3 linked regions of the Occallatibacter riparius genome follow. The protein of the gene in region 2 interacts with the protein of the main gene of each other region in a pairwise test. Links are inferred from orthologs where the notes say so. Each region holds a gene or a part of one and is shown on either strand. Other genes may lie near its edges.

Evidence for each region.
Region 1: the proteins of dnaN (region 2) and rpe interact in binary tests that used the Escherichia coli proteins (3 or more experiments, as listed by UniProt). The link is inferred for Occallatibacter riparius from one-to-one orthologs.
Region 3: the proteins of dnaN (region 2) and dnaE interact in binary tests that used the Escherichia coli proteins (3 or more experiments, as listed by UniProt). The link is inferred for Occallatibacter riparius from one-to-one orthologs.

Annotation. Positions count from the first base shown.
Region 1 is NZ_CP093313.1:3,080,437-3,086,623, reverse strand. The notes cover bases 977-3,774. They hold rpe (ribulose-phosphate 3-epimerase), read right to left. Parts: upstream 2,810-3,774; coding sequence 2,144-2,809; downstream 977-2,143. Other genes in these bases: MOP44_RS12445 (hypothetical protein), read left to right, coding at 3,704-3,774; bamD (outer membrane protein assembly factor BamD), read right to left, coding at 977-1,795. Outside these bases: MOP44_RS12460 (hypothetical protein), read left to right, coding at 1-64; more of bamD, read right to left, coding at 254-976; more of MOP44_RS12445, read left to right, coding at 3,775-4,303; MOP44_RS12440 (lactonase family protein), read left to right, coding at 4,718-5,890; nadB (L-aspartate oxidase), read right to left, coding at 5,896-6,187. UniProt on the Escherichia coli protein: Catalyzes the reversible epimerization of D-ribulose 5-phosphate to D-xylulose 5-phosphate.
Region 2 is NZ_CP093313.1:1,855,705-1,861,984, reverse strand. The notes cover bases 3,390-6,280. They hold dnaN (DNA polymerase III subunit beta), read right to left. Parts: upstream 5,476-6,280; coding sequence 4,303-5,475; downstream 3,390-4,302. Other genes in these bases: MOP44_RS07370 (bifunctional folylpolyglutamate synthase/dihydrofolate synthase), read left to right, coding at 6,224-6,280; MOP44_RS07380 (hypothetical protein), read left to right, coding at 3,941-4,213; MOP44_RS07385 (DoxX family protein), read left to right, coding at 3,390-3,721. Outside these bases: MOP44_RS07400 (ATP-binding cassette domain-containing protein), read left to right, coding at 1-32; MOP44_RS07395 (autotransporter outer membrane beta-barrel domain-containing protein), read right to left, coding at 117-2,153; MOP44_RS07390 (sigma-70 family RNA polymerase sigma factor), read right to left, coding at 2,408-3,292; more of MOP44_RS07385, read left to right, coding at 3,371-3,389. UniProt on the Escherichia coli protein: Confers DNA tethering and processivity to DNA polymerases and other proteins. Acts as a clamp, forming a ring around DNA (a reaction catalyzed by the clamp-loading complex) which diffuses in an ATP-independent manner freely and bidirectionally along dsDNA.
Region 3 is NZ_CP093313.1:5,897,611-5,905,124, reverse strand. What follows is about bases 1,896-6,020. They hold dnaE (DNA polymerase III subunit alpha), read left to right. Parts: upstream 1,896-2,283; coding sequence 2,284-5,820; downstream 5,821-6,020. Other genes in these bases: MOP44_RS24155 (RNA 2'-phosphotransferase), read left to right, coding at 5,851-6,020; MOP44_RS24165 (lysozyme family protein), read right to left, coding at 1,896-2,018. Outside these bases: MOP44_RS24170 (glycoside hydrolase family 5 protein), read right to left, coding at 1-816; more of MOP44_RS24165, read right to left, coding at 957-1,895; more of MOP44_RS24155, read left to right, coding at 6,021-6,414; asnB (asparagine synthase (glutamine-hydrolyzing)), read left to right, coding at 6,529-7,514. UniProt on the Escherichia coli protein: DNA polymerase III is a complex, multichain enzyme responsible for most of the replicative synthesis in bacteria. This DNA polymerase also exhibits 3' to 5' exonuclease activity. The alpha chain is the DNA polymerase catalytic subunit.

The sequences.
Region 1 (6,187 bases), 1.2 Mb from region 2 along the record:
CCCCGTCCAGAAGGCCGCCGATGCCCTGCGCGAAGCCTGGGCCGACAACCACACCACCGTCTAACACCACAGCGCAACCACCACGCTCACCCACCACAAACACAAAGGCCGCACCCAAACCTGGATGCGGCCTCTTTGCCCCTTCCGTCCCTCGTTCCGGAGCCTGCCCCTGAGTGCAGTCGAAGGGTCCCCGCCGTTTTACTCCGTTCCTAATCCCTGCTTTTCTGTTCCCTGTTGCCTGTTCCCTGCCTTTTTAGAACGGGTTCAACTTACCCAGCCCCTTCTTCTTCTTCTTCTTGCTCGACGACTCTTCGCTCAGGTCCGCCTTCGGCTTCTTCTGCTTGCTGTTCGCCGCCGCGTCGGCCGTCTGCTGGTTCTGCCCAGGCTTGATGTCGTTGATCTGGTCCGGTGCCGCCGCCGGCTTCTCCGCCTGTGGCATTGCCCGCGTCTCCGGCACAATCGGCTTCACCAGCGCGTTCGGATCCGCACTGTTGCCGACACCCGAACCCACTGTCGCCGGATTGGTATTCCCCGACGTCGCCGGCACAGCACCCGCGCCCGGTGCACCCACAATCTGCACGCCCACGCCCGTACCGCCTTCTCCGCCCGTCTGCACCGGTGCTTCGCTCGGCCGGTCGCTCCGCGGAGGCTCATTCGCCCCCGTCGGCTTCGCACCGTTCGGATTCTCCACCGGCTGACCGGTCGCCTCTTTGAAGTACGCGACGTTTTCCTTCGTGATATCCGGCGCCAGCGTGCGCTTCGCATCCTGCAGACTCGGATCACCCACGTGCACCGCCTGCACCACCGTCGGGCCGCGCTTGATCAGCCCCAGAATCGTGTCCGTAAACCGGATCGGCTGTTCGCTGTCCTGCTCAGCCTTGTTCTCGGCCACCTGTGCCGCCGTCGCCTCAGGCACCGGACGATTCATTGCCACCAGCCGGTCGCGCGCATCCTCCACATGGGGAGCCATCGGATACCGCGTCACCACCTTGCCGTAAGCCTGAGCCGCCTTGTCCAGGTAAAGCGCCCGCATGCGCTCCTTCACCGCGCCCGACGCCTTCGACATGGCCCACAGCCTCGCCTCGCCCGCATACGCATCGCCAATGCTCAGCAGCGTCTGGTCGCCCTTCGAGTACAGCGGATAGGTATCGGCCACCGTTTGCAAACGCGCAATCGAAGCCGGGTAGTTCTCCTTGCTCAGGTAGTACAGCCCGATCTGCGATTCCCGCTCCGCCAGAACTTCCTGCACATCCCTCAGCTTCTGCTTCGCCCGTGGAATCAGCGTCGAATCCGGGAACATGTTGATCATGTTCCGGTACTCACGCTCCGCGTTCACCGCGTTATTGAAATCGCGGTCCGGCTTCTCCATCTGCTGGTAGTAGATGTCGCCCACCTTCATCTGCGCTTCGGCAGCTTCCGGCGCATCTGGGAAGAACGTGATGAAGTCCTTGTACTCGGCCTCGGCCTGCGTCAGGGCAGCCGTACCGCCCTCCTTGAACCAGCTGTCGCCCACCGCCAGCTTGGCGCGCATCTTGTATTCCGAGTCGGGATAGGTGTTCAGCATGGTCTGCAGATCCAGCCGCGCCACGTCGAACTTGCCCTTCTTCAACGCCAACATGGCCTTGTCGAACAGTTCCTTGTCCGGCTGCTTCGAATTCACATTGGCCAGCGGATTGGCGCTCAGGTCCTGGTTCTTCTTCTTCTTGGGCTGCTTCTCCCGCGAATACGCCGACGCGCTCGTCAGCAACAGCGCAGCCAGCGCCCCGGCGACCATCCTGTTCGAATACCGATTCATAATTCCTCTTCGCGGCGGATCAGCCTTGCCCCGCCTCTACCCGATTGTTCTCGCCCGTCTCGCACCGCAAGTCTTGCTCTGGGGATCTTCCCTATCTTATCCGCTCACACCCACCCTGAAATGCCCTTGATCCCGAGCATCCCCACCAGGCCTGTCATCCTGAGCGGAGCGAAGGATCTGCGGTTGTTCTTGCCTTTGTCTTTCCTGGACACTCCCACAACCTTGTCATTCTGACCCTGAGTGCAGCGAAGGGGAAGAACCCGCTTTCAACACCGCCGGTTCCGCCTCGAATCCGCCGTGCCCCATCCTGTCGCTTCTTTCTGGCGACAGGGTGGGAAACCACAAACCTCAACCAGCGGCGCGCTTAGCAGCATCGAGCAAGTCCCGGGCATGCCTCTCCGCATCCCCCGCGCCGAACACCGCATTCCCGGCCACCAGCAGTTCCGCTCCTGCTTGGACGACCCGCTCCACCGTGTCGTGAGCCACCCCGCCGTCCACTTCGATCCTGAATCTCAAGCCAAGCTCCGCCCGCAGCCGCGCCAGCTCGCGAATCTTGTCCAGCGAGAACTCGATAAACTTCTGCCCGCCAAACCCTGGATTCACGCTCATGATCAGCACGTGGTGCACCATCGGCAGAATGTCGCGGATCACTTCCACCCGCGTCGCCGGATTCAGCACCACCCCCGGCTTCATCCCGTGGCTCGCAATCAGTTCCAGCGTCCGGTGCAAGTGGCGGCAAGCCTCATAGTGCACACTCACCCAGTTCGCGCCCGCATCAGCAAACGCCGGAATAAACTCATCGGGATTCTCGATCATCAGGTGGCAATCCAGCGGCAGCTTCGTAGCCTTCCGCAGGCTGGCAACCACGGGCGGCCCAATCGTGATGTTGGGCACAAAATGCCCGTCCATCACGTCCACGTGGATCACGGTCCCGCCTCCGCGCTCCGCCGCCGCAATCTCCTCGGCCAGTCGCGCAAAATCAGCGGAAAGTATCGATGGAACAAGCTCAACCATGCGCTTAACGGGAACGCCTCCCTGCAACGCCAGTCTACCAGCCGCCTCGCCTTTGCTTGGTCATCTGGATATCGAGCCGCGACCTGGTGCAACGAAGCGGAAGGGGCAGTCGAAGGACCCGCATGTGCCTTGCCGGTTCACGAACGAACTCACCGTGCCCCATCCTGTCGCTTCCTTCTAGCGACAGGGTGGGAAACCACAGATCCCAACCCAGCCACCCGCTCGTTCCCCCACACAAAATGGGTGCCCCAGGTCCCCGGTTTTGGGACCTGGGAAACCGCGAACCCCACCCAGCCTGAGTCTTTGCTTTTGCTCTTCTTTCTGGTCCATCCCGAAGGGAATCTGCTGCTCGGGCTGGGCGTTCCCACCAACGAACTTGTCATTCTGAACGGAGTGAAGAACCCGCTTTTCCACCCGTTCCGCTCCCGCACGACCCCTTGACTGGAAGCCACCAACTCAATCCCAGCCGAGAATGGCGCCGAAGCCGCAGTGGTCCCACCGCAGGTGGCCAGAGAATGGCGGCGAAGCCGCGGTCAGCCGCACCGCAGGTGCCCTGCCGAGCATGCCGGCGAAGCCGCGGTTGGCCCCACCGCAGGTGGTGTGGAAATCTTGTCAAGGGGTATTTCGAAAAATAGTCTGTAAGTAGCCAAATTATCAGCTACATACAAATCGAAAATAATTGCCGATTTACCTTCGAAATATGCCACACTTAAATTAATCAGGAAAAACACCGCCCGCCGGCGCCAAACCGGCGGGCTTTTCTTTGCCCAAAACCCAATCCGGGCGCAGGGTGCCCCCGGTCCCTAGCTTTTGGGGACCGGGGAGGGGCCCCCGCGCCCGCACAACTCACCGCGACCGGGTGAAACCACAACCACATTTACGAAAGGTACAACCATGTCCACGACCATCACACCAGAATCCGCCGTACAACGCTGCCTCGACGCTTACAACAAAGCCTGCGCCGAAGACGATGCCCGCAACGACCACAGTCCTGAATCCCTCGCCCGTGTCAACCGCGCCTACCGCCGAGCCATGCCCTTCCTCACCCCGGCCACCATCGACGCATTCCTGGCCTGCGTCACCCACGGCCTCGTCCTCGAAATCTTCACCACCGCCGAGGCCGCAAAACTCCTCTACGCCACCCAGATCGCCGTCGGCTCCCGCCGCACCGCTCAACAGCAATCCAAAGCACCGCAGCCCCAACCGGCACCCACCCCTACTCCCCTAGCGACGAAAGGCGCGGAAGGCGCAGTGGCCCCACCGCAGGTGGCGCAGGTGCCCACCCCCCTCCCCCCAGGCAAGAATGGCGCCGCAGGCGCGATGGCCCCACCGCAGGTGGCAAACGACAAGGAGAAAGCCCACGTGCAGGCCATGCTCGAGCAGATCCTCTCTGGCAAAACCATCCCTGAAGCCCCTCTGGCTCCCTGGAAGAAGGCACCCCCCACCCCCTCCCCCTTCACCAAGAGCGGCTTGGCCCTCCCGACAGCCAGCTAGCCTGCTAACTCGCCGACGCGCCAACCTGCTAAATTGCCAAGGAGACCCCTGAACCACTCAACACCCTGCCGCTTCACCCCATGCCAACGAGCCACACAGGATATCCCTGCCCAAAAGATCAGCTGACTGTCCCTTGTCCCTTTTTCCCTTGTCCCTGCCTCTCTGTTCCCTGGTCCCTAGTCCCCGGTCCCTATTCCCTACTCCCTACTCCCTACTCCCTACTCCCTACTCCCTACTCCCTACTCCCCGCCTTCGAGCGTATCCCCCCCTCCCTGCGTCCAATTGACTGAACCGGCGCAACATCCCGCGCGCGAGACAACTCTCGCCTGCGGGCGATACCCTGAACGTGTTCTTCGCGGATTTATCCTTCCGCCGGGGTGATCCGCGCAAGGCTTAAGCACAAAGGAGCAGGCAATGAATCGCGTTCGTTGGGCGCACCTGGCCCTCGGTTTGGCTGTACTGTTGACCGGCTGCAGCGGCTTCTGGGACAAGCCCTCCGGCGGCGGTGGCGGAGGCGGCGGCAACGCCAGCGGCGTCTTCTACGTGCTGAATCAGACCACCCAGCAGGTCGTCGGCTTTGCGTTCGCCTCCGGCTCAACCACGCCCAAAGCCGTCACCGGCGGCTCGGCGTCCCTCGGAGTAATCCCGTACGCCATGGCCATCGCACCCGGCGGCGGCTTCCTCTACGTCAGCACCGGCGGCGGCATCTTCGCCTACAGCATTGCCTCCAGCGGCGCGCTCACCCTGCTCAACAACTCCCAGGCCATCAGCCAGGATCTCCCCACCTCCATGGCCGTCGACGGCACCGGCACCTGGCTCATCGAATCCATCGGCGGCAGCGGCATCCTCAACGCCATCCCCATCTCCGCCTCCACTGGCATCCTCGACACCGCCCGCACCGTGCAAACCGCCCAGCTGCCGAACACCTTCCTCAACGGAATCGCGGCCTCGCCGGCCAATCAGGGCACCCCCTACATCTTCGTAGCCATGGGCACCGGCGGAACCGAAATCCTGCCGTTCACCGCAAACTCCACCGGCAATCCCTTTGGCACTCTCAGCAACATCAAGGTGCTTAAGTCCGGCGGGGGCGCGACCGCCATCGCCGTCGATCCCACCAATCGTCTCCTCTATGTGGGTGAAACCGTCGCCGTCTCCGGCACCCAGACCGGCGGCCTGCGCGTATTCACCATCAGTTCCACGCACATCGCCGAGGTCTCCGGCTCGCCCTACGCCACCGCTGGCGCGGGCCCGTCTGCCATCGTGCCCCTGACCAACTATGTCTACGTAGCCAACAAGACGGTGACCGGCGCCGGCACTACCAGCAACATCACCGGCTTCCCCATCGTCTCCACCGGCGGCGTCTACTCGCTCGGGGCCGTGATCAACACCATCAATGCCGGCACCAACACCGTCGGCCTCGCGCAGGAAAACACCGGAACCTACCTGCTGGCCGTGAATGCCGGCGGAAGTCCCGACCTCAGTACCTACACCTACGACACGACTACGCCCGGCAAGCTGGTAGCGGGCGCCACCGCGTCCACCGGAACCGACCCAACCCGTCCCAACGCAATCGTCGCCGTGCCCTGAAGCTCTTACCAAGCTTCGAACACAACCTCATCGCCGCGGCCCACAATCGAGTGCTTCTGAAACTCCGCATCGTTCCGCTGCGGATAATCACTGCGAAAGTGCGCGCCGCGGCTCTCCGTTCGCGCCAGCGCCGACCGCAGAATGGTTTTCGCCACGCTACTCACAGCGCGAGCCTCAAACAAGGCCCGGCTCTGCTTGCCTTCCTGCAGAAGCCGTTCCACAACCTGCTCGCATTCGCCTTGCCCCTCGAGGCCCAACCGCAGCGTCTCTTCCGCGCGGAGCAGCCCTGCATAGCTC
Region 2 (6,280 bases):
TCACGCGGCTCGCAGGTTCGTATACGACCTGATCTTTGCCTGCGCTTGATTTCCGGATCGCACTGATGCAATGTTGTGCTGATCCCGATGCGCAACCTTGCACAAGCTGGAGCCGGTTACTTCGCCTTGGGAGACGCGACCAGAATCTTGTCTTGCTTCAGCACGCGGATCGCGATGGGGTGGTGAGCGGCGCCGATGGACTTCTCCACCGGTGCACCGAACAGCTCGGGATGCAGGTACAGCCCGCGTTCCTTGTCCGGCTTGGCCTGTTCCACAGGAATCCGGTGTGCATCCGCCCAGGCATCGTGGCGCGTGCCGGTCACCTGCCACGAGACTTTTACGTTCGGCTTGTCGGTCAGAATGATGAAACTGTGGCTTGTCATTTCGCCGGCGACGATGGCCTGCGCGAACTGGCCCATGACCGTGAGTTGATAGCGGAAGTCACGATTAAGCGCTTCGAACCATTCCGGCATCTGGACCACGGCCTTGCCCTGCGCGTTCGTGGTCACGACCCCGTCATAAATGTTCTTCATGTCGGGCGACTCCACGAAGGAGTGGGACAGATACTTGTTGGCGGGGTCCAGGGGGTGATCGATTTTGAAGGAACCGCCAGCCTTCGAAAGATTGCCCTGCACCGCCACATTACCCAAAAAGTAACCTGCAAAGCCGTACGCACTCTGGGCAAAAATGGCATCTCCTCCCGCGGTGTTGAGAGCCGCTACACCCGATCCTGCGTCGGAGTGCGCGATACCGTCGACACCATCGGGCCCGAACCCATCTGCCGTAGTCGTGTAACCGAAACTCTCGCCTTTTACTCCCTGGCCGCTGGAACCGTCTGCCTCGCCCTTCACTCCACGGCCGCCGTTGAAGCTGAATCCAACCACGCCAGTTCCGGCTCCGTTCACATCTCCTTCCACACCGACAGCATTGCTGCCCGAGTTCTTGTTGAACCCGGAGATAGCCGAGACAGCATCCATATCTGCTATGCCCGTGATGCCGCCCGCCGCAAGCAGGTTATTCAAGGTGGCGTTACCGTAAGCGTCCCGCTTAACGATCGCATACGGAATGTTCTGGTAAGTAGGTGCAACCACCCAATTCAGGCCCAGCACACCGCTGCCGGTGACCGGCCCTCCGCTTACGGTGAAGTCAGCTGCCGGAGCACTCAAGCCCACGCTGGTCACCGTGCCGCTTCCGCTTCCCTGGGGAAAGGTCTGCCCCGGCGCAAATTGGATGATTCCCTGACTGGAAATCGAAAGGCCGGTCTCTACCGGCGCCGGTTCCACGGATTTGAACAAAAGGGATAAGTTCGCGGAGGGCGCATCCGTATTGTTCCCGGTGGGCTCCGCCTGCCATTGGAAAGTCTGCGCTACGGCTGAAGCCGTGCTGCTATTGAAGGACGAGGCACTGAAGCCCTGCGGTTGTGAGACCCTGCCTGCCGTTGCCGTTGCCGGGCTGGCAAACGGCAGCAGCAAAGGTCCGTGGATAGTGGTGGCGCCGTTCACATCGAGCTTGACTGTGGGTTTGCTGATGCCAATGCCTACGCCGGTTCCATTGTCAAAGATCTGGGAGCCGATGATGTCCGAGCGTCCATCGAATTTTGCGAGTGCATTCGGTGCACCTCCGGCGGTCGTCACTGCAGTGGCTGCCGCGGGTACAGGCTGAGGCATGGCAACGGAGGAACCCGGAGCGCTGGCCGCGGCTCTTGTTCCTGCCAGCAGAAACGCAGAGGCCGGGTATCCGCCGAGCGTCTGCGCATCGGCCGCTTTCAGCGCATACGGCACACTGAGCAGCAGCACTCGCGGCTGCTCTCTACCCGCGTTCACGCGGACGCCTAGCCATCGCGAGCCCGCTGAACTGAACAGCTCGAGCGGCAAACCGTACACGCTGGTCGCGCCCAGTTGCACGGTGTAATTGCCCTCGGCGTCGACCATCGCATTCTGCGTCTCCATCCACAGCGGATCGTCTTCAAACTGGTCCTTGTAAATGGCGAAGCTAACGCCCGTGATGCCGGCCATGGGCTTGCCTTGTTCATCCAGCGCCTTACCGGAAAAGTTCACCAGCCGTGGCACGGCGCCGCTCGACTTCGGCACTCCTGGTTGTGCATTCAGAAAAGAAGAAAGCAGAAGAGCTGCAATCACACTAAGCAATTTCACGAAAGTCCTCCTTGCTCCTCGCTGCTCCATACGAGCAAGGCCGCGTCGCATCAAGTGCGCGGCGCGAATAGAAGCTCCTGTTCGAGATATCGCGAAACAGGAGGAGGAAGACGACAATACGGAAACAGAAATTACGGCGGGACGGGGTGCATCCCGCGCGTTTGCCGTCTCGTGACCACGTACGCGGAACTCCCGCCCAACAATCTTCCCTCTGTGAAATGACCCAGTGATTCTTGACTAGCCAGGCGTGCCCCTCAATCCGGTGGAATGCCAAAGTTCAGCGTGCGGAGACGAGCAGGGTCGGCAATTACCTCCATGGCGGTAATTTTCGACTTCCTCACGGTGCAACGAACCGCAACCCTCAGCCGCCCACCAGGAGCGATGACGAACCCCACGTCTCCATCCACCACCACTGGCTGCGCGATCTGGGCAGCGCCACTATACGTTAATGCCTCCTGAGCCACGTCCCGTGCGCCGCGGAGCTCTCTGCCTTCCGCGGCCGCCACCGCCACCCGGTCGGCCCGACGCACCACGTCCGAATCCAGAACGGCGAGCAGGCTTTCGATATCACCTGCACGCAACGCCCTAAGGAACGCTTCAACCGTTTGCCGCTTCCCAGACAGAGACGCGGCTGGCCGCGTTCGCCCTCCACGTACGCGACGGCGAGCGCGACTGGCGAGTTGCCGGGCTGCTGTCGGCGTCCGGTCCACGATTGAGGCAATCTCCTCAAACGAGACGCCGAATACGTCGTGCAGCACGAACGCCACCCGTTCGGCAGGAGTGAGCCTCTCCAGCACAACCAGAAATGCGAGGCCGACAGATTCCGCCAGCAGGGCTTCATCTTGAGGACTTCGTCGCCCGCTATGCACGATCCGCGGCCCCGCGGTGCTCTCTTCCAGCGCTTCTTCGCGGCGCGCCGTTCGCGAGCGCAGGATATTCAGACAAATTCGCGCCACGACAGTTGTCAGCCACCCTTCTAAATTGTCGATACCAGCCGCATCTGCCCGGTTCACGCGAATCCAGCATTCCTGGACCGCATCGTCCGCCTCTCCGGCAGATCCGAGCATGCGAAAAGCCACAGCCCTCAAGTGCGATCGATTCGCCTCGAATCTCTCCGCCACCCAATCATTTCCGCTCATCGGTCACATTCTCTCCTTCCCCCGGGTCACTGGGATGACACCCGAAGGCCAGCCTTCGTGACAAAGGGAGTTTCCAATATGCATCTCGCTTATCTCATCGTGATCGTTCTTACCGCCTCAGCGAACATCTATGCCGGCATATGTGATTTCACGCTTCCCAAGTGGATCGTCACAAACATCAAACGGCTGGAGCTTCCGCTGCGGTGGCTCCCGACCCTCGGCGTCTTAAAGATCCTCGGCGGCCTGGGTCTGCTTGCGGGCATCGTTGTGCCGCCCATCGGCATTGCCGCCGCAGCCGGACTGGTTATCTACTTTGTTGGCGCTATCGTGACAGTTCTGCGCGTGCGCTGGTATGCCAATCTTCCCTTTCCCATCGCGTGGTTCACTCTGGCTCTATGCGCATTCGTGTTATGCATGCGCACCGCCTGACAGCCATGTCCGAACTCAGCCGAAGATACGTTCTTGCGCTTCCTATTTCGGTCCGCGGCGTATCCCAAAGTGGTACGACCTGGCGGAATTCGTGACTGGGGTCACGGAGGCGACTTCGCGCCGGTTCCGATAATCAGAGCGCAGGCCTGCGCATCGGGTTGCGATAACTGCAGCTGACGATGCACCGGTGCCGAGCTCTCTTTCAGGGGTAACGCCGTCATGTCTTCTATTCCGTTCATGTGGGTCGCGTGGGGTTTGGTGTTCTTGATGTTCATCGGCTTCCGGGTCTATGTCGCCAGGATGAGCCGCAACGAGGACGACCAGCTCGTGCTGCAGGATTCGTCAGCGCATCTTCGCCAAGAGCAGGAGGTCATCATCGACCGGCTGCAGAAGACCAAGCCGGTGGGACGCGCGATCCTCGCGCTGTTCGGCGTGATGACCCTCTACGTAGCCGGCTATTACGTGATGGATATGGTGCGGCAGTTCAAGTAGGTCGCTTTTCGCGATGTCTGAAAACACGAAGCCCTTGCCGGTCGGCAAGGGCTTCGCTGTTGCTGCTGCTACTGTTCTTGATTCGCTGTTCAGATCCGCATCGGCATCAACACGTAGCGAGACTTGTACTCCGCGTCGGGATCCTCAGGCCGCATCTGCCCGGCCGACTGCGAGTCCTTGAACTCGAGCCGCACTTCGCCTTCATTGCCCAGGGCCTTCAGGAAATCAAGGATGTACGTCGAGTTAAAACCGACGACGATCGGATCGCTGGAGTAGGGCGTATCAATCGTGTCCTCTGACTCGCCGGACTCCGTCGATTGCGAGCTGATCTTCAGCTCGTTCGACTCAAGCCGCAGGCGGATGGCGCCCGAGCGCTCATCGGCAAACTGCGCCACACGCTGGATAGCTCCGGACAGTTCGCTCGATCGCACGATAGCGAACTTCGTATTGTCGCGCGGCATCACCGCTTCGTAATTCGGGAACTGACCGGAGAGCTTGCGCGAGCTCAGCGTGCGGTGACCGACGCGGAAGAACAGTGTGTGCTCATCGTCAGCGAACTCGACCTTCTCCGCGTCCGAGTTGGCGAGCAGCGTCTGCAGTTCCTGCAGCGCCTTGCGCGGAACCAGGACCCGCTTCTCGCCGCTGATTCCGTCAAGCACTTCGCCGGCCTTCTCAACGAACGAGAGGCGATGGCCATCCGTGGCGACCATGGCGATAGACTCGGCCTTCAGCACCATCAGCGCGCCGTTCAGCGTGTAGCGCGACTCCTCATTCGAGATCGCGAAGATCGTGCGGCTGATGAGGGTCTTCAATGCCGCAGCCGAAATACTCGTCACGGCGATCGTCGGAAACTCAGGCACTTGCGGGTAGTTCGCGCGCGCCATACCGACCATCTTGGTGTTCGAGCGGCCGCTGCGGATCTGCACCCAATGGTTCTCAAGCAGCTTGATGGATATCTCGCCGTCGGGCAGGAGCTTGATGTAGTCGTACAGCTTGCGGGCCGGAATGGTGCACGACCCAGCCTTCTTGACCTTCACGCCTGCGCTGGTCCGGATCGCCTGGTCCAGGTCGGTTGCCGTGATGCTCAGCCGGTCGCCTTCGGCTTCGATCAGAAAGTTCGAGAGAATCGGAATGGTGGTTTTGCGCTCCACCACGCTCTGCGTCGCGGTGAGTTCCTTCACCAGTTCCTGGCGGCTTACGGTAATCTCCATCGCTGCCCCCTGCGCGGCCGGTTTCTCCACTTCAGTTTCCACGATCGACATACACCCACCCCTCGTTCCGCGGCTCTCCGCGGCCACTGCTGCCTCGCAGCCACAGCAAGTTTCAACGCGGCTTCACGCTGGCCACACTGTACATCACCCTAGCGCATCGCGGATACGGCTGTCCCTGCTTGTTCCTGATTGTATTCATCTTTCTGCACATTGCGCGCGTGGAAAACAGGCACGAAAGCGTGGAAACGGCGGCTGAATCCCGTCAGACGCGGTTGGAGACACAGCCTGCAGCGGCAAGCCGCGGATGCGAGATCCGCGGAGGGATCAGGCTGAGCCAATGCGGTGCGACGGCCGAGGCGTTTTCCGTGTGTGAGTCTCTAATCTTTCCCAGTACCCTCCGTAGTTCGCGCTGGAAAAGTGGAAATATGGCTCAACTCATTCTGCTGGCTTGCCTTGAGTGCCTGTCCACATTTCTAAAAGGCGGCTGTGCAATTCCGGACAAATGGAAATCCGCCTCGTAAGCAATCCCACCCACCCCGCTTTTCCCACGTCTTCAACAGGAGACCGAATCACCCCTGTGAAAACCGAAGCCCCATTGTGGGAAGCGCGTCCGCACCCTCATGAACGAAGGGGATGAGATGCACCGGTCTCCCACAGCGGACGATGTTTCCACGTCTTCCACACACGCTTTCTGAATGCTGGAAATTGAGGTCAAAACTGTCTCAGGCCTGGCGCTCCCAGACAATCCGAATCCTGGGTGCAGATTCGCCAGATTGCCAACCTTCTATACTGAAATTTCATGTCCTACGCGGCGGCCATTGATGCCCTGAACGCGTTGGCGCCGGAACTCCACACC
Region 3 (7,514 bases), 4.0 Mb from region 2 along the record:
GTATTTGTGGAACGTGTACATCACGTTCTTATCGAACGGCTGCCCGAACACCTTGAAATTCGAGTCCCACTGCGCCCCGCCTAGAATCACGATATGGTTTTTGTCCACTTCCCGAACAGCCGCGACGAGCCGTTTGAAGAGCGGCTCCAGGTCTTTGTTGTACCGTTGCAACTGCGGGAAGTGCGGTATGGGCTCATTCAACAGGTCGTAGCCAAGAACGATCGACTCATTCGCGTAGTGCTTCGCAATCCGCCGCCACACCTCAACGGTGCGCGCCTGCGCCTCGGTGTCCGTATACAGCCACGGATACCCCTCGCTGTCATCGATATTGGTACCGGTCTGTCCACCCGGTGCGCAGTGCAAATCGAGAACGATGTAGATGTGATCCTTGCGCGCCCACTGCACAAGCTGATCAATATACCGGAATCCCTCCGCGTTATCGGTCGCAAAGAACTTCCAGTGAAACGGCACGCGCACGGAGTTGAAGCCCATCTTCGCAATGCGATCGATGTCGGCCTGCGTGATATACGTCTCGCGCCACTGCTTCCAGAACGCCTCCGACTTCGATGGCCCGATCAACTCCCGCGTCAGTGCTTCAATCTCGCTCGGCGACTGCGGCCCGCCATCGAAGTGAAACATGTAGCCTTCGGGCTCAAGCCAGTTCCCGAGATTCGTGCCGCGCAGCATGATCGTCTTGCCGCTGCCGTCCACGACATTGGCGCCCGAAGTATGTACAAACCCGCGTTGTGCGAAGAGGGCCGAGTTCACAGAGAGACCAAGGCAAAAAAGAACAGAGCAGAATTTACGGATCGACATAGCAACCCGAGTATACGACCCGCCGGCCCGCCACATTGGGTCTTGAAAGGGCACGGCTTTAGCCGTGCCGATTGCTGCGACTGAATAGGCGGGCGGGGCTTTAGCCCCTGAGGGAAAGGTCCTCTCCGCGCATCAGCCGCTTAATCTTTCCTCGTCCGCGCAGCCCGTTTCCGCGCCGTCGCTCCATGACGCTTCGAAGAATACGATGCTTTCCGCAGCGTAGACCTATGCGCATGCCGCGAGCGCGCCGGCAGCACCCTACCCACCGAGTGCTCCGCTCCCGCCGGATTCACCACATAATTCGGATCGAGCATCGCAATCACGTTCCGTGCACGGTCGCGATACAGCCGCGCCCACTGGCTCTGCACCAGGCTGAGCTGCACCTCATGCCAGTACTTCGCATCGGCGCGCGCCGCCGCGGTACCGTCCGCACCCACGCTGTCGCGATTGATCAGCCCAAGAAACGTCGAGAACTGTTCGAGATTCACGCCCATCTGGTAAACCAGTTGCGTCATCGCCATCTGCTGGCTGGCGCTCAGGCGGTCGAAGTTCCGGCAGTAGGCCTTCGCGTTATACGCGGCTTGAATAATGCCGATCCGCAGCAGCGCATTCGCGTCGGCCTCCGTAATCTGCGGCTCAAGCGACCATATCTGCTTCCGGAAGCCCTTCTTGTTCCACGCGTCCAGCCGGTCGTGAAACTGCGCGAGGATCGTGTCTAGCCGTGCCGGCTCAAGCCCGGCCGCCTGCCACAGATCCGCCGAAGACGGCTCCAGGAAAGGATGCGGATTGAGACCATCGTGCTGGAGATGGATCCGCTCCGGCAAATCAAGACTGAACCCCGCGCCGATCAGCGGCTGCGCCGTCTTGGGATCGGGATAAGCGGCCAGCACCCAGCCCTCATGCCGCTTGTCCCGCAGAAGGTCCATGAGGTCATCGACATCAAACTTCACGTCCGAGGGCTGGAAGGCGGTGAGAATCTTGACCGCGTCAGGAAGCGCTGCCGCTTCCTCGCTCGCCCGAACAATTGCGCCGGGAATCGTAGTAGGCGCCGGAACGTCGGACTGCCCGGGCAGCGCTGGAGCCACCTGCATCGGCGCCTGAGCGGGCGCGGCAGGCGCCGGAAGTGCCGGCTGCACGGTCTGCCCCCCAGCCGCCAGTGAAGCCAGAAACACGAATGCCAAAACAGTGAAAGAGCTCTTCATTTCCCCCGAAAACCCCGCAGATCACGACCCAGTAGCATCAACATGCCTCAAAATCGGCAGATTTGGCAATGACCTAATAGCATCATCGAATGCAAGTGGTCATCAGAGAATCCCAAATCGCGGCCCGCCCACCCTGACGCCTCATCGCTGTCACAAACCCAAGCCCGACCTAAAAGGAACGGATTCAGCACATTCCGTACCTGCTTTTCCTCAACCGATCCCGCCATCCCTCCGAACCGCACCGGAACTAAAATCGAACTAGACCATGGCCGAATTTACCCACCTCCATCTGCACACCGAGTACTCCCTCCTCGACGGCGCCTGCGACGTCAAAAAGCTAGTCGACCGCGTCTCCAAGCTCGGCCAGAAGTCCGTCGCCATGACCGACCACGGCAACATCTATGGCGCCGTACACTTCTTCAACGCCGCGAAAGAGAAGGGAATCAAGCCCATCCTTGGCTGCGAGCTCTACGTGTGCAAGAACGAGGACCACCGCGCTCCTGCCCAGGGCGACGACTACAACCACCTCCTCGTCCTCGCGGAAAACGAAGAGGGCTACCGCAACCTCATCCGCATCACGTCTGAGGCCTCCCTCTACGGCTTCTATCGCAAGCCGCGCATCAGCAAGCAATATCTCGCCGCGCACTCTGAGGGCCTCATCGCCACCTCCGGCTGCCTCTCGGGCGAGCTCTGCGAGTACCTCCACAACGAGCACGGCAAATGGGACGCCGCCACCGGCTACGCCAAGGCCAAAGCCACAGCCCTTCAGTACCAGGACATCTTCGGCAAGGGCAACTTCTATCTGGAAATTCAGGACCAGGGCCTCGAAGCCGAGCGCAAGATCCAGAACGATCTCTTCCGCCTCGAAAAAGAACTCGACATCCCCATGCTGGTCACCAACGACTCGCACTACCTCTGCGGCGAAGACTCTCACGCCCACGATGTGATGCTCTGCGTCCAGACCGGCGCTAAGATCCACGACAACGACCGGTTCAAGTTCGACTCTGACCAGTTCTTCGTCAAATCCGGCGACGAAATGGCGCGCCTCTTCCCCGACAATCCCAGCCTCCTCTCCCGCACCATGGAGATCGCCGAGCGCTGCAACTTCAAGCTGCACCCCGTCGACAATCCCTTCCCGCAGATGGATGTTCCCGAAGGCCACACTGTCGACAGCTACTTCGAGCTCATATGCCGCGAGGGATTCAAGAAGCGCCGCGACACCGCCATCGGCCACCTCCAGGCCACCGGCCAGTTGCGCAAGTCCCTCGCCGAGTACGAGGCACGCCTCAATTACGAAATCGGCATTATCCACCAGATGAAGTACTCAGGCTACTTCCTCATCGTCTGGGACTTCATCAAATATGCGCGCGACCACGGCATCCCCGTTGGCCCCGGCCGCGGATCGGGCGCAGGTTCGCTCGTCGCCTATTGCATGGAGATCACCAACATCGATCCCATGCAGAACGTCCTCCTCTTCGAGCGCTTCCTCAACCCTGAGCGCGTGTCCATGCCTGATATCGACGTCGACTTCTGCATGAACCGCCGCGGCGAAGTCATCAACTACGTGGTGGGCAAATACGGCCGCGAGCAGGTCAGCCAGATCATCACCTTCAACACCATGGCCGCCAAGGGCTCCATCAAAGACTGCGGCCGCGCCCTCGACATGCCCTATGGCGACGTCGATCGCATCGCCAAGCTCATTCCCGCCACCGTCGGCATGACCATCGACAAGGCGCTCGAAGAAGTGCCCGACCTCGCCAAAATTTACGAGACCGAGCAACCCGTCCGCGAGCTCATCGACACTGCCAAAAAACTCGAAGGCCTCGTCCGCGGCCAGGGCGTGCACGCCTCCGCTGTCGTCATCGCTCCGCGCGCGCTCACTGAACTCGTCCCCGTTGCAAGAACGAAAAACGACGAAATCGTCACCGCCTACGACATGGTGGCCGTCGAAAAAATGGGCCTGCTCAAGATGGACTTTCTTGGGCTCGCCACCCTCACCGTCATCGAGGACTGCCTCACGCTCATCAAGCAGAACCGCGGCATCGACGTCGACATCGAAAAGATCCCGCTCGATGACGAAGAGACATTCAAGAAAGTCTTCCAGGCGGCCCTCACCTCGGGCGTATTCCAGTTTGAATCAAGCGGCATGCGCGACATGCTCCGCCGCTACAAGCCTGAAAAGCTCGAAGAGCTCACCGCTCTCACAGCGCTCTTCCGCCCCGGCCCCATCCAGGGCGGCATGATGGAAGACTTCATCGAGCGCAAGTGGGGCCGTCGCAAAGTCGAGTACATGCTACCCGAGCTGGAAACCCTGCTCAAGGAGACCCTCGGCGTCATTGTCTACCAGGAACAGGTCATGCAGATCGCCAACGTCCTCGCCAGCTACTCGCTCGGCGAAGCCGACCTGCTCCGCCGCGCCATGGGCAAAAAGAAGCCCGAAGAAATGGCCAAGCAGCGCGATCGCTTCATCTCCGGTGCAGTCGCCAACGGCCACCCCAAAGACATCTCCGCCGAGCTCTTCGACCAGATGGAGAAGTTCGCGGGCTACGGCTTCAACAAGTCGCACTCCGCCGCCTACGGTCTCGTCTCCTATCAGACCGCCTATCTCAAAACGCACTACCCCACCGAATTCATGGCCGGCCTGCTAACCTCGGAAGTCTCCAAGCCCGAGAACGTCGTCAAATACATCGCTGAGTGCAAGGAGATGGGCATCGCCGTCGAGCCGCCTGACGTGCAAATCTCCGGCGCGCAATTCACGCCCCACGGCGACGCCATCCGCTTCGGTCTCGCCGGAATCAAGAACGTCGGCGGCAACGCCATCGAATCCATCATGAAGGCCCGCGAAGAAGTGGGTGGCCGCTTCGAAAGCCTCTGGCAATTCTGCGAGAAGGTCGACCTGCGCGTAATGAACAAGCGCGTCATCGAGTCGCTCATCAAAGCCGGTGCCCTCGACTCGCTCGGCAAGCGCGCCGCCTTGTACGGCGCAGTCGACAAAGCAATGGAGCGCGCGCAGAAAGCCCAGCGCGATCGCGAGCAAGGCCAGCACGGTCTCTTCGGCCTCTTTGACGACACACCCGCGCACGGCCAGAAGAACGGCGACGACCTGCCCAAGGTCCCCGACTGGGAAGAGGGCGAGCGCCTCGCCAACGAGAAAGAAGTCCTCGGCTTCTTCGTCTCCGGCCATCCGCTCGACAAGTACGCCGAAAAACTCCGCAACCTTCCCGGCATCATCTCGGTAGCTGAAGCCCTAGAGCGCAAGCCGCCCGAGCGTGTCTGGGGCAAGCAGAGCGATCCCACCGATGAAATCCAGGTTGCCGGCACACTCCTCGGCATGGCCCCGCGCAAAAGCAAGCGCGACGGCAAAATCTACGCCATGGGCCACCTTGAAGACGCCTCCGGCAAAATCGACGTCATCTGTTTCTCGCGCGACTACGAACGCCTCGGCGAGCAGCTCAAGACTGAAGCTCCCGTCGTCATCCGCGGCGTACTCATGGGTGAAGAAGACTCAGCGCCCAAGATCTCCATCAGTGGTGTGCAGCCTCTCGATGCCATGAAGGTCAAGCTCCCAGGCGGCATCCGCATCCGCATCAATCTCGATCGCGCCACCGAGGAAATCTTCGCCACCCTCAAGTCCGCAGCGGACGCCGCACCCGGCCCCGGCAAGGTAATGCTTCAACTCGAACAGAAAGGCCAGTTCGCCGTCATCCTCGAACCCGATCAGATGGCCGTCGCCGCCGACAAAGGCTGGATCGAGCGCGTAGAAGACCTCACCGGCCGCGGTACAGTTCAGATAGTCGGATAGCAGTGGACAAAATCATGGGAGAGCCACTTAGTGGCCATCAGTAAGACAGAGCAGGTTCGCGTCAGCAAGTTCCTCAGCCTCGTTCTGAGGCATCAGCCCGACGCGGCAGGTGTCACTCTCGATGAAGCAGGCTGGTGCGCCGTTGATGCGTTGCTACAAGGATGCACATCGCACTGCTATGAGATATCGCGCGACGACCTCGCGAGAGTTGTGGAGCAAAACGACAAGAAGCGCTTCCAGTTCTCAGAGGACGGTGCTCGCATTCGCGCCGTGCAGGGACACAGTCTTGACGTCGACCTCGACTACCAGGCGCAGACGCCTCCCGAAGTGCTTTACCACGGCACCGCGACCCGCTTCCTCGATTCCATCAAGCAACAGGGATTGCTCAAAATGTCCCGCCAGTTCGTTCACTTGTCTGCGACCCACGAGACCGCGCTGAAGGTGGGCGAGCGCCATGGCAAGCCCGTCGTTCTTGGAGTTCGTGCGGGCGAAATGCATCGCTCCGGTACGCCGTTTTACAGGGCTGCGAATGGAGTCTGGCTCGTCGACGCGGTGCCACCGGTGTACCTGCGATTCCCCGAGACAACCAGATAGGAATTCCCAAACGCACGAATTCTCTAGCCCCCCATCCCCTCTCAGTGGAATAATGGCCGACGGTTCTCCCCAGACTACATCTAGGCTTCTTCCCTGAACGAAGGACAAATACAGATGTGCGGAATCGTCGGAGTCTATTCGCGTCGCGAACCCGTTTCTCCCGCTGCGCTTGAGCGTGCCACCAACAGCCTTTATCACCGCGGACCTGACGGCCAGCGTCACTGGATCTCCCCTGATCGCCGGGTCGGCCTCGGCCACACGCGCCTCAGCATCATCGACCTCGCCACCGGTGACCAGCCCCTCTCCAGCGAAGACAACCGCACGCACGTCGTCGTCAACGGCGAGTTCTACGGCTACGAGAGCATCCGCCACGACCTCCAGCAGCGCGGCCACCATCTCGCCACCAAAGCCGACAGCGAAATCGCCCTCCACCTCTACGAAGAACTAGGCCCCCACTGCCTCGAGCATCTGCGCGGCGAGTCCGCCCTCGTCCTCTGGGATGAAAACCGCCGCCGCCTCTTCGCCGCCCGCGACCGCTTCGGCATCAAGCCGCTCTTCTACGCCTGGCACAACGACAAGCTCTACCTCGCATCCGAAGTCAAAGCCCTCTTCGCCGCCGGCGTTCCCGCGCGCTGGGATGAAGAAAGCGTCTTCCATTCCGTGGCCTTTGGCGGCCACCAGATGCGCACCCTCTACGACGGGGTCTTCCAGGTCCCGCCCGGCTACTACATGCTTGTCACCGACAAGCATGTCCAGCTCAACCAGTACTGGGACTTCAACTATCCCCGCCGCGACCAGGCCCTCGCCGCGCGCTCTGACGCCGACTACATCGCTGAATTCCGCCACGCCATTGATGAAGCTGTGCGCATCCGCCTCCGTGCGGACGTTCCCGTAGGCGTCTATCTCTCCGGCGGACTCGACTCCTGCTCGGTCCTCGGTCTCGCCGCCCGCCACCATCCCGACCCCATCAAGGCCTTCACCCTCACCTTTGAAGACGCAGCCTACGACGAGGGTCCCATTGCCCGCGAGATGGCCGCCCTTGCCGGCGCTGAGTTCCACGCCATCCCCATCAACCAGCGCAACCTCGCCGACAACTTCGC